DNA from 2 places in the Cellulomonas pasadenensis genome. Region 2 is predicted to be linked to the other one. Evidence: predicted binding sites of a transcription regulator. Region 2 holds the regulator's gene; the other holds the start of a gene.
What was found. Region 2 encodes Rex, which represses fermentation and respiration genes when NADH is low (regulators of the CRP and FNR family bind a similar motif). Its sites were predicted from a motif close to CTTGTGAANNNNTTCACAAG; they were not measured.
Positions count from the first base shown of each region.

Region 1: AB6N23_RS14000 (geranylgeranyl reductase family protein) is a predicted target of Rex. The motif match lies at 942-961, and genes of this name have one in related genera.

Region 1 covers NZ_JBFTEP010000108.1:2,939-6,793, forward strand. The annotation lists gene AB6N23_RS13995 (demethylmenaquinone methyltransferase) at 135-827, shown strand; gene AB6N23_RS14000 (geranylgeranyl reductase family protein) at 976-2,277, shown strand; gene AB6N23_RS14005 (NADH-quinone oxidoreductase subunit A) at 2,360-2,722, shown strand; gene AB6N23_RS14010 (NuoB/complex I 20 kDa subunit family protein) at 2,801-3,352, shown strand; gene AB6N23_RS14015 (NADH-quinone oxidoreductase subunit C) at 3,349-3,855, shown strand, end outside.
Region 2 covers NZ_JBFTEP010000093.1:9,432-13,286, reverse strand. The annotation lists gene AB6N23_RS13075 (MarR family winged helix-turn-helix transcriptional regulator) at 1-199, opposite strand, end outside; gene AB6N23_RS13070 (YceI family protein) at 291-839, shown strand; gene AB6N23_RS13065 (redox-sensing transcriptional repressor Rex) at 935-1,564, opposite strand; gene AB6N23_RS13060 (glutaredoxin family protein) at 1,681-2,031, opposite strand; gene AB6N23_RS13055 (DUF2200 domain-containing protein) at 2,057-2,434, opposite strand; gene AB6N23_RS13050 (HAD family hydrolase) at 2,602-3,423, shown strand; gene AB6N23_RS13045 (arabinan endo-1,5-alpha-L-arabinosidase) at 3,614-3,855, opposite strand, start outside.

The DNA.
Region 1 (3,855 bases), on a different contig from region 2:
CGCCAGCCAGGGTAGGACCTCGCGCACGCCCGGAGGGGCGGCGGGGGGCCGGTGGCGACGCACGTCACACCGCCGACGGGGCGACGGCGTCCGCCCGGCCTGGCCGTCCGGCGCCGACCTGCGACGATGGGCCCATGCCGCGCGCCACCCTCGACAAGGACCCCCGCGACGTCGCCGCGATGTTCGACGCCGTCGCGCACCGGTACGACGTGACGAACGACGTGATCTCCCTCGGGCAGGACCGCGCGTGGCGGCGCGCCACCCTCGCGGCCGTGGGGGCGCAGCGCGGGGAGACGGTGCTCGACCTCGCGGCCGGCACGGGGACGTCCAGCGAGCCGCTCGCCGACGCCGGCGTGCACGTCGTCCCGTGCGACCTGTCGACGGGGATGCTGGGGGTCGGCAAGCGCCGCCGGCCGGACCTGCCGTTCGTCGCGGGCGACGCGCTGCACCTGCCGTTCGCGGACGCGTCCTTCGACGCCGTCACCATCTCCTTCGGCCTGCGCAACGTGCCGGACCCGGACGTCGCGCTCGAGGAGATGCTGCGGGTGACGAAGCCGGGCGGCCGCCTCGTGGTCTGCGAGTTCTCGCGGCCGACGTTCGCCCCGTTCCGCGCCGTCTACACGAACTACCTCATGCGGGCGCTGCCGCCCGTGGCGCGGGCCGTGTCGAAGGAGCCGGACGCCTACGTCTACCTCGCCGAGTCGATCCGGGAGTGGCCCGACCAGCGGGCCCTCGGCCTGCTGCTCAAGCAGGCGGGGTGGGTCGACGTCGCGTACCGCAACCTGTCCGGCGGCATCGTCGCGCTGCACCGCGGCCGCCGCCCGTAGGGCGCGCAGCGGACGCGTCCGCGCAGGTCACGGGACCGACGTCCCGGTCCGCCCGCCAGGTAAGCCCTACCTTCGCAGACAGGTCGGGTGACGCTGGCTACACTCGCAGCGTCGCACGTGAACGACGTCACAAAGTGGGGTGGACGTGGTGGACGCAGCGCACGATGACGCCGACGTCATCGTCGTCGGTGCAGGCCCGGCAGGGGCCTCCGCGGCGTACCACTGCGCCGCCGCGGGTCTCGACGTGCTGCTCCTCGAGAAGGCGTCCTTCCCCCGCGACAAGATCTGCGGCGACGGCCTGACGCCCCGCGCGGTGGCCGAGCTCGTGCGCATGGGCGTTCCGATCCGCGAGCAGGACGGCTGGATCCGCAACAAGGGCCTGCGCGTGATCGGCGGCGGGCACCGCATCGAGCTGGAGTGGCCCGAGCTGTCGGTGTACCCGTCGTACGGGCTCGCCCGCGCGCGCACCTCTCTCGACCAGACGCTCGCCGAGCACGCGCGCGCCGCCGGCGCCAAGCTGCTCGAGCGCACGGCCGTCATCCGGCCCGTCCGCGACGAGCGCACGGGCCGCGTGTCGGGCGTGCGCGCCCGGTCCGTCGACCACGACGGGCGCCGCACGGTCGACGCCGGCGACGAGGTCACGTACCGCGCCCCGGTCGTCGTCGCCGCCGACGGCGTCTCCGCGCGCCTCGCGACCGCCGTGGGGCGCGTCAAGCGCGACGACCGGCCCATGGGCGTCGCCGTCCGGACGTACTTCCGGACGCCGCGCCACGACGACCCGTGGATGGAGTCGCACCTCGAGCTGTGGGACGGGGCGCCCGGCCGGTCGAACCTCATGCCGGGGTACGGCTGGATCTTCTCGCTGGGCGACGGCACGGCGAACGTGGGCCTCGGCTCGGTGAGCTCGACGGCCGCCGCGACCAAGGTCGACTACAAGGACCTGTTCGCGCGGTGGATGGCCAACGCCCCGGCCGAGTGGGAGTTCACGCCGGAGAACCAGGTCGGTCCCGTGCGCGGCGCCGCCCTGCCGATGGGCTTCAACCGCGGGCCGCTCTACGCGGACGGGCTGCTGCTGGCCGGCGACGCCGCCGGCATGGTCAGCCCGTTCAACGGCGAGGGCATCGCGTACGGCCTGCAGGCCGGACGCGTGGCCGCGGACGCGATCGCGCAGGGCCTCGCGCGCGGCTCCGTCGCCGGTCGTGAGCGCGCGCTCGCCACCTACCAGTCCCGCATGAAGGACGACCTGGGCGGCTACTACACGCTCGGCCGGCAGTTCGTGCGGCTGATCGAGCACCCGCAGGTGATGCGGCTGTGCACCCGGTACGGGCTGCCGCGGCCGCTGCTCATGCGGTTCGTGCTCAAGCTCCTGTCCGACTGCTACGAGCCGCGCGGCGGGGACGTGGTCGACCGCGTCATCGCCGGCCTGGCGAGGATCGCCCCGGCCGCCTGACCCGCACGACCCCGCACGACCCGCACCATCGACCCGCTCGCCCCGGCCCCGGCCGGACCTCGACGCCGAGGAGGACCGCACGATGACCAACCCGTACGTGCCGCTGCTGGTGCTGATGGGCATCGCCGCCGTGCTGGCCCTGGGCGGCGTGGGGGCGAGCGCGATCCTCGGCCCCAAGCGGTACAACCGCGCCAAGCTCGAGGCGTACGAGTGCGGCATCGAGCCGACGCCGCACGCGGTGGGCGGCGGGCGCTTCCCGATCAAGTACTACCTCGTCGCGATGACCTTCATCATCTTCGACATCGAGGTGGTCTTCCTCTACCCGTGGGCCGTGAGCTTCGCCGAGGTGGCCACGTTCGGCCTCGTCGCGATGCTCGCGTTCCTCGTCCTCATCACCGTGCCGTTCGTCTACGAGTGGAAGCGCGGCGGGTTCGAGTGGGACTGACCTCCGGCGGCACGACCGCACGCACCCCCGGCACCAGCACGACGACGGCACCGACGCCGCACCCGAGGAGGGGCTGACATGGGCATCGAGGAAGCGCCCTCGGGCTTCCTGCTGACGACGGTCGAGGACCTCGTCGGCTACTTCCGCAAGGGCTCGCTGTGGCCGGTGACGTTCGGCCTGGCGTGCTGCGCGATCGAGATGATGGCCACCGGCGCGAGCCGGTACGACATCTCCCGGTTCGGCATGGAGGTCTTCCGCGCGTCGCCGCGCCAGGCCGACCTCATGATCGTCGCGGGCCGCGTCAGCCAGAAGATGGCGCCGGTCGTGCGGCAGGTCTACGACCAGATGTCCGAGCCGAAGTGGGTGCTCTCGATGGGCGTCTGCGCGTCCAGCGGCGGCATGTTCAACAACTACGCGATCGTGCAGGGCGTCGACCACGTCGTGCCCGTCGACATCTACCTGCCCGGCTGCCCGCCGCGGCCGGAGATGCTCACCCACGCGATCCTCGCGCTGCACGACCAGATCCAGAACGCGCCGCTCGGCGTCAACCGCACGGAGGCGGCCGCGGCCGCCGAGGCAGCCGCGCTCGCCGCGACGCCGACCTCGCACATGACGGGGCTCCTGCGGTGACGCCGGAGCACGCACCCGAGAAGCGCCCGGCGGAGGGTGACGCGCCCGTGCCGGCGGGGGAGAAGGCCGACGCCGCGTCGGCCGTCAAGCCCGGCGCGGAGGGCACCGCCCCGGCGTCCGCCGTCGCGCAGCAGACGTCGGCCGCCGCGCTCGAGGCGGGGTCGCAGAACGTCGGCGCGGGCGCCGCGCGCACGCCGCTCGACATCGTCGACGTGCGGACCGGCATGTTCGGCGTCGCAGGCTCGGGCGACACGTCCGGCTACGGCGGGCTCGTGCGCACCGTCGCGATGCCCGGGCCGAGCGAGCGGCCGTACGGCGGCTGGTTCGACGAGGTCGTCGACGTGCTCACCGAGGTGCTCGACGAGTCCGGCACGGGCTTCGCGAACGCCGTCGAGTACGTGACGGTCGACCGCGAGGAGCTCACGCTGCACGTGCGGCGCGAGCACGTCGTCGAGGTCGCCCGCGCGCTGCGCGACGACCCGGACCTGCGGTTCGAGATGAGC
Region 2 (3,855 bases):
GCCCCTCGGCCTCGGAGAGGCGCACGAGGATCTCGTACTCGGCGAGGGACAGGCCGCTCGTGGCGTCGAGCTCGCGGCCGAGGGCGTCGAGGAGGAGGGCCGCGCCGTCGCGCCAGGCGCGCCAGTGCCGCTGCTGCTCCTCGGTGAGCCACCGGACCTCGTCGGCGGGCCGGGGGTCCTTCGGGGTGCTGCTGGTCACGTCGTCCTCCCCTCTTGCCTTCGGTGGCTCGAGTGTAGTAGAAATCTCAACCAACAGGTACTTGATGATTCAACGAACCACGGAGGTCCCCATGACCGCGCTCCCCACCGGCCTGTCCACCGGCACCTGGGCCGTCGACGCCTCGCACTCGGAGGCGTCCTTCACCGTCCGCCACGCCGGCATCTCGAAGGTGCGCGGCACCGTGGCGATCACGTCGGGCACGCTGACGGTCGGCGAGGACGTCGAGTCCTCCTCCGTCGTCGTCACGCTCGACCCCGCGTCCGTCACCACGGGTGACGCGAACCGCGACGGCCACCTCAAGAGCGGCGACTTCTTCGACGTCGAGACGCACGGCGAGTGGTCCTTCACCTCGACGGCCGTCCGGCCGGCCGGCTCGGACTGGGTCGTCGTCGGCGACCTGACCATCCACGGCGTCACCCAGCAGGTCGAGCTCGAGACCGTCTTCAACGGCTCGGCCGTCGACCCGTTCGGCAACACGCGCGCCGGGTTCGAGGCGTCGGTGACCATCTCGCGCAAGGACTACGGCCTCACGTGGAACGCGGCGCTCGAGGCCGGCGGCGTGCTCGTCGCCGACAAGGTCAAGATCGACCTCGACGTCTCGGCCATCAAGCAGGGCTGACGCAGCAGCTGCACACCCGCCGCGGGGCGCGACCGGACCGGTCGCGCCCCGCGGTGCGTGGCGGGGTCGGCGCCGGGGACCCACCCCGAGCCGCGTCAGGCCCCGCCCGTGGCGGCGCGCCGCGCCTCGTGGAACGCGAGGATCTGCAGCTCGGACGCCACGTCGACCGCCCGCACGTCGACGTGCGGCGGCACACGCAGCGCCGCGGGCGCGAACGTGAGGATGCCGACCACCCCCGCCGCCACGAGCCGGTCGCACACGTCCTGCGCCACCGTCGCCGGCGTCGTGAGCACCGCGATGGTCGCGCCCGTCGACGCCACGACCTCGGCCAGCCGGTCGGCCGGCTGCACGACCAGCCCGGCGACCGTCGTGCCGACCACGCGCGGGTCGGCGTCCACCAGGGCGACGAGCGCGAACCCGCGCTGCGCGATGCCGGCGTAGTTCGCCAGGGCGTGACCGAGGTTGCCGACGCCGACCAGCACGACGCGCCGCTCGTCGGCGAGCCCCAGCACGACGCGGACCTGCTCGCGCAGGTGCGCGACGTCGTACCCGACGCCGCGCACGCCGTAGGAGCCGAGGAACGACAGGTCCTTGCGCAGCTGCGCGGGCGTGACGCCGACGCGGTCGGCGAGCTCGTCGGACGACGTCAGCACGCAGCCCTCCGCCGCCACCACCTCGAGCGCGCGCAGGTAGCCCGGCAGCCGGGCGACCGTCGCCGGCGGCACCTGCGCACCGCGGCCCGAGCGTCCCCCACGAGCGTCCACGTCGCCCCCCACGGCTCCCGGCCGGCACGTCCCGCCTCGTCGCGGGGCGGCCCGGGCGCCGCGGCCCACGGTAGGGCCTAGCGGGGTCCCGCGGCGAGGGCCCGCAGCAGGCGCGCCTCGTCGACGCGCCAGTACCCGCGGCGCACCCCGTCGACGTCGACGACCGGCACCAGCTCGCCGAGCTCGTCGGCGAGGACGCGGCCGTCGGGCAGGGGGACGTCGACGTCGACCTCCGCCCACGGCGCGCCCGTCGCCGCGCTGACGCGGCGCACGACCGCCCGCGCGTCGTCGCACAGGTGGCAGCCGGCGCGCCCGTAGAGCACGACGCGCGCCTCGGCAGCGGCGACCGGGTCGGGCGCGGTGGCGTCGGTGGGGCCCACGGCGTCGCGGGCGTCGGCGGGGGTCGGCTGGTCGTGCGGTCCGCTCACCCCGCCACGGTAGGCGTCCGCGGCGTCAGCCGTCGCCCGCGCGCGTCGCCGCACCGCCCCGCAGGACCGACGACATGCGCTTGCCGCGGGCGACCTCGTCGACGAGCTTGTCGAGGTACCGGATCCGCTGCATCAGCGGGTCCTCGATCTCCTCCACCCGCACGCCGCAGATCACGCCGGTGATCAGCGCGGCGTCGGGGTTCCACGCCGGGGCCGCGGCGAAGAACGTCTCGAGGTCGACCTCGGACTCGAGGACGCGGGCCAGGCCCGCCTCGTCGTAGCCCGTGAGCCACGCGATCACCTCGTGCACCTCGGCCCGCGAGCGGCCCTTGCGCTCGACCTTCGTCACGTAGTGCGGGTAGATGCTCGCGAACGGCGTCGAGAAGATCCGGTGCCGCGCCATGTCGTCGCCTCTCCTGGTGGTCCGGGTCGACGCCGATCATGCCGCGCCGCCGCGGCCGGGCGCGCACCCCACGCGCGCACGGGCGTCGTTACAGTGGCCGGGTGCACGCGGCGGACGGAACCGGCGAGGGCGCCGTGGTCGGCCCGGACGTGGCCGGGACGGGGCCTGTGGTCGCGGCCACCGTCGAGACGCCCGTCGCGGAGGTGGTCCCCGAGGGGACGCGCGTCGCCGCGTTCTTCGACGTCGACAACACGATCATCCGCGGCGCGAGCGCGTTCCACCTGGCCGTGGGGCTGTACCGGCGCGGGTTCTTCCGCAAGCGCGACATCCTCGTGTTCGCGTTCCAGCAGGCGCGCTACCAGGCGTTCGGCGAGGACCGGGAGCAGATCGACGAGATCCGCTCGCGCGCGCTGTCCATCATGCGCGGCCACTCCGTCGCCGAGGTCACGGCCATCGCGGAGGACGTCTACGACGAGGTCCTCAGCCTGCGCATCTACCCCGGTACGCGGGCACTGCTCGACGCGCACCTCGCCGCCGGGCACGCGGTGTGGCTGGTGACGGCGACGCCCGTGGAGATCGGCGAGCTCATCGCGCGCCGGCTGGGCACCTCGGGCGCGCTCGGCACGATCGCCGAGCACGAGGACGGCTTCTACACCGGACGCCTCGTCGGCGACCTCCTGCACGGCGAGGCGAAGGCCAGCGCCGTGCGGGCCCTGGCCGAGCGCGAGGGGTACGACCTCGCCGCGTGCCACGCCTACGGCGACTCGACGAACGACGTGGCGATCCTGTCTACGGTCGGCAACCCGTGCGCCATCAACCCCGACCGGCGCCTGCGGCGGCACGCCGCGGAGGTCGGCTGGCCCGTGCGCGAGTTCCGCTCCCGGCGCCGGCACGCGCGCCGCAGCGCGAACGCGGCGAGCCTCGCAGGCCTCGCGTGGGCCGGGGCGGTCGTCCTGCGGGCGCTGCGCCGCCGGATCACGGGCCGCTGACCCGCACCGACGCCGACCCTCACCGACGCCGACGCCCGCCGGCCGCCGACGCCCCGCCGGCGGCGTCGAACCGGTCGTCGTGCACCGTGCCGGCAAGTCGGTGCTGCACGACGACCGGTTCGACGTGCGGTCGAGGGGTGGAGAGGCAGCGGGCGCGGGCCGGTCGGGCGACGAGGGGCGGGTCCGTCGGTCAGCCGCCGTCCTCCGCCTGCTCCTCGCGGGTGCTCGCGACCGGCCAGCCCGCGTCGTCCCACGCGAGCTCGCGGATGCCGAGGCGGATCTCGCCGCCGTCGGCGGCGTCGTACCAGTGGTGGGCCAGGTAGCCGCGGGAGTACGACTCGCCGCCCGGTCCCACCCGGTCGCCGCGGGTGGTGAGCAGCACCTCGCCGCCGTCCTGCGTCATGGCGCGGCCGGACCGGTCGACGTACGGGC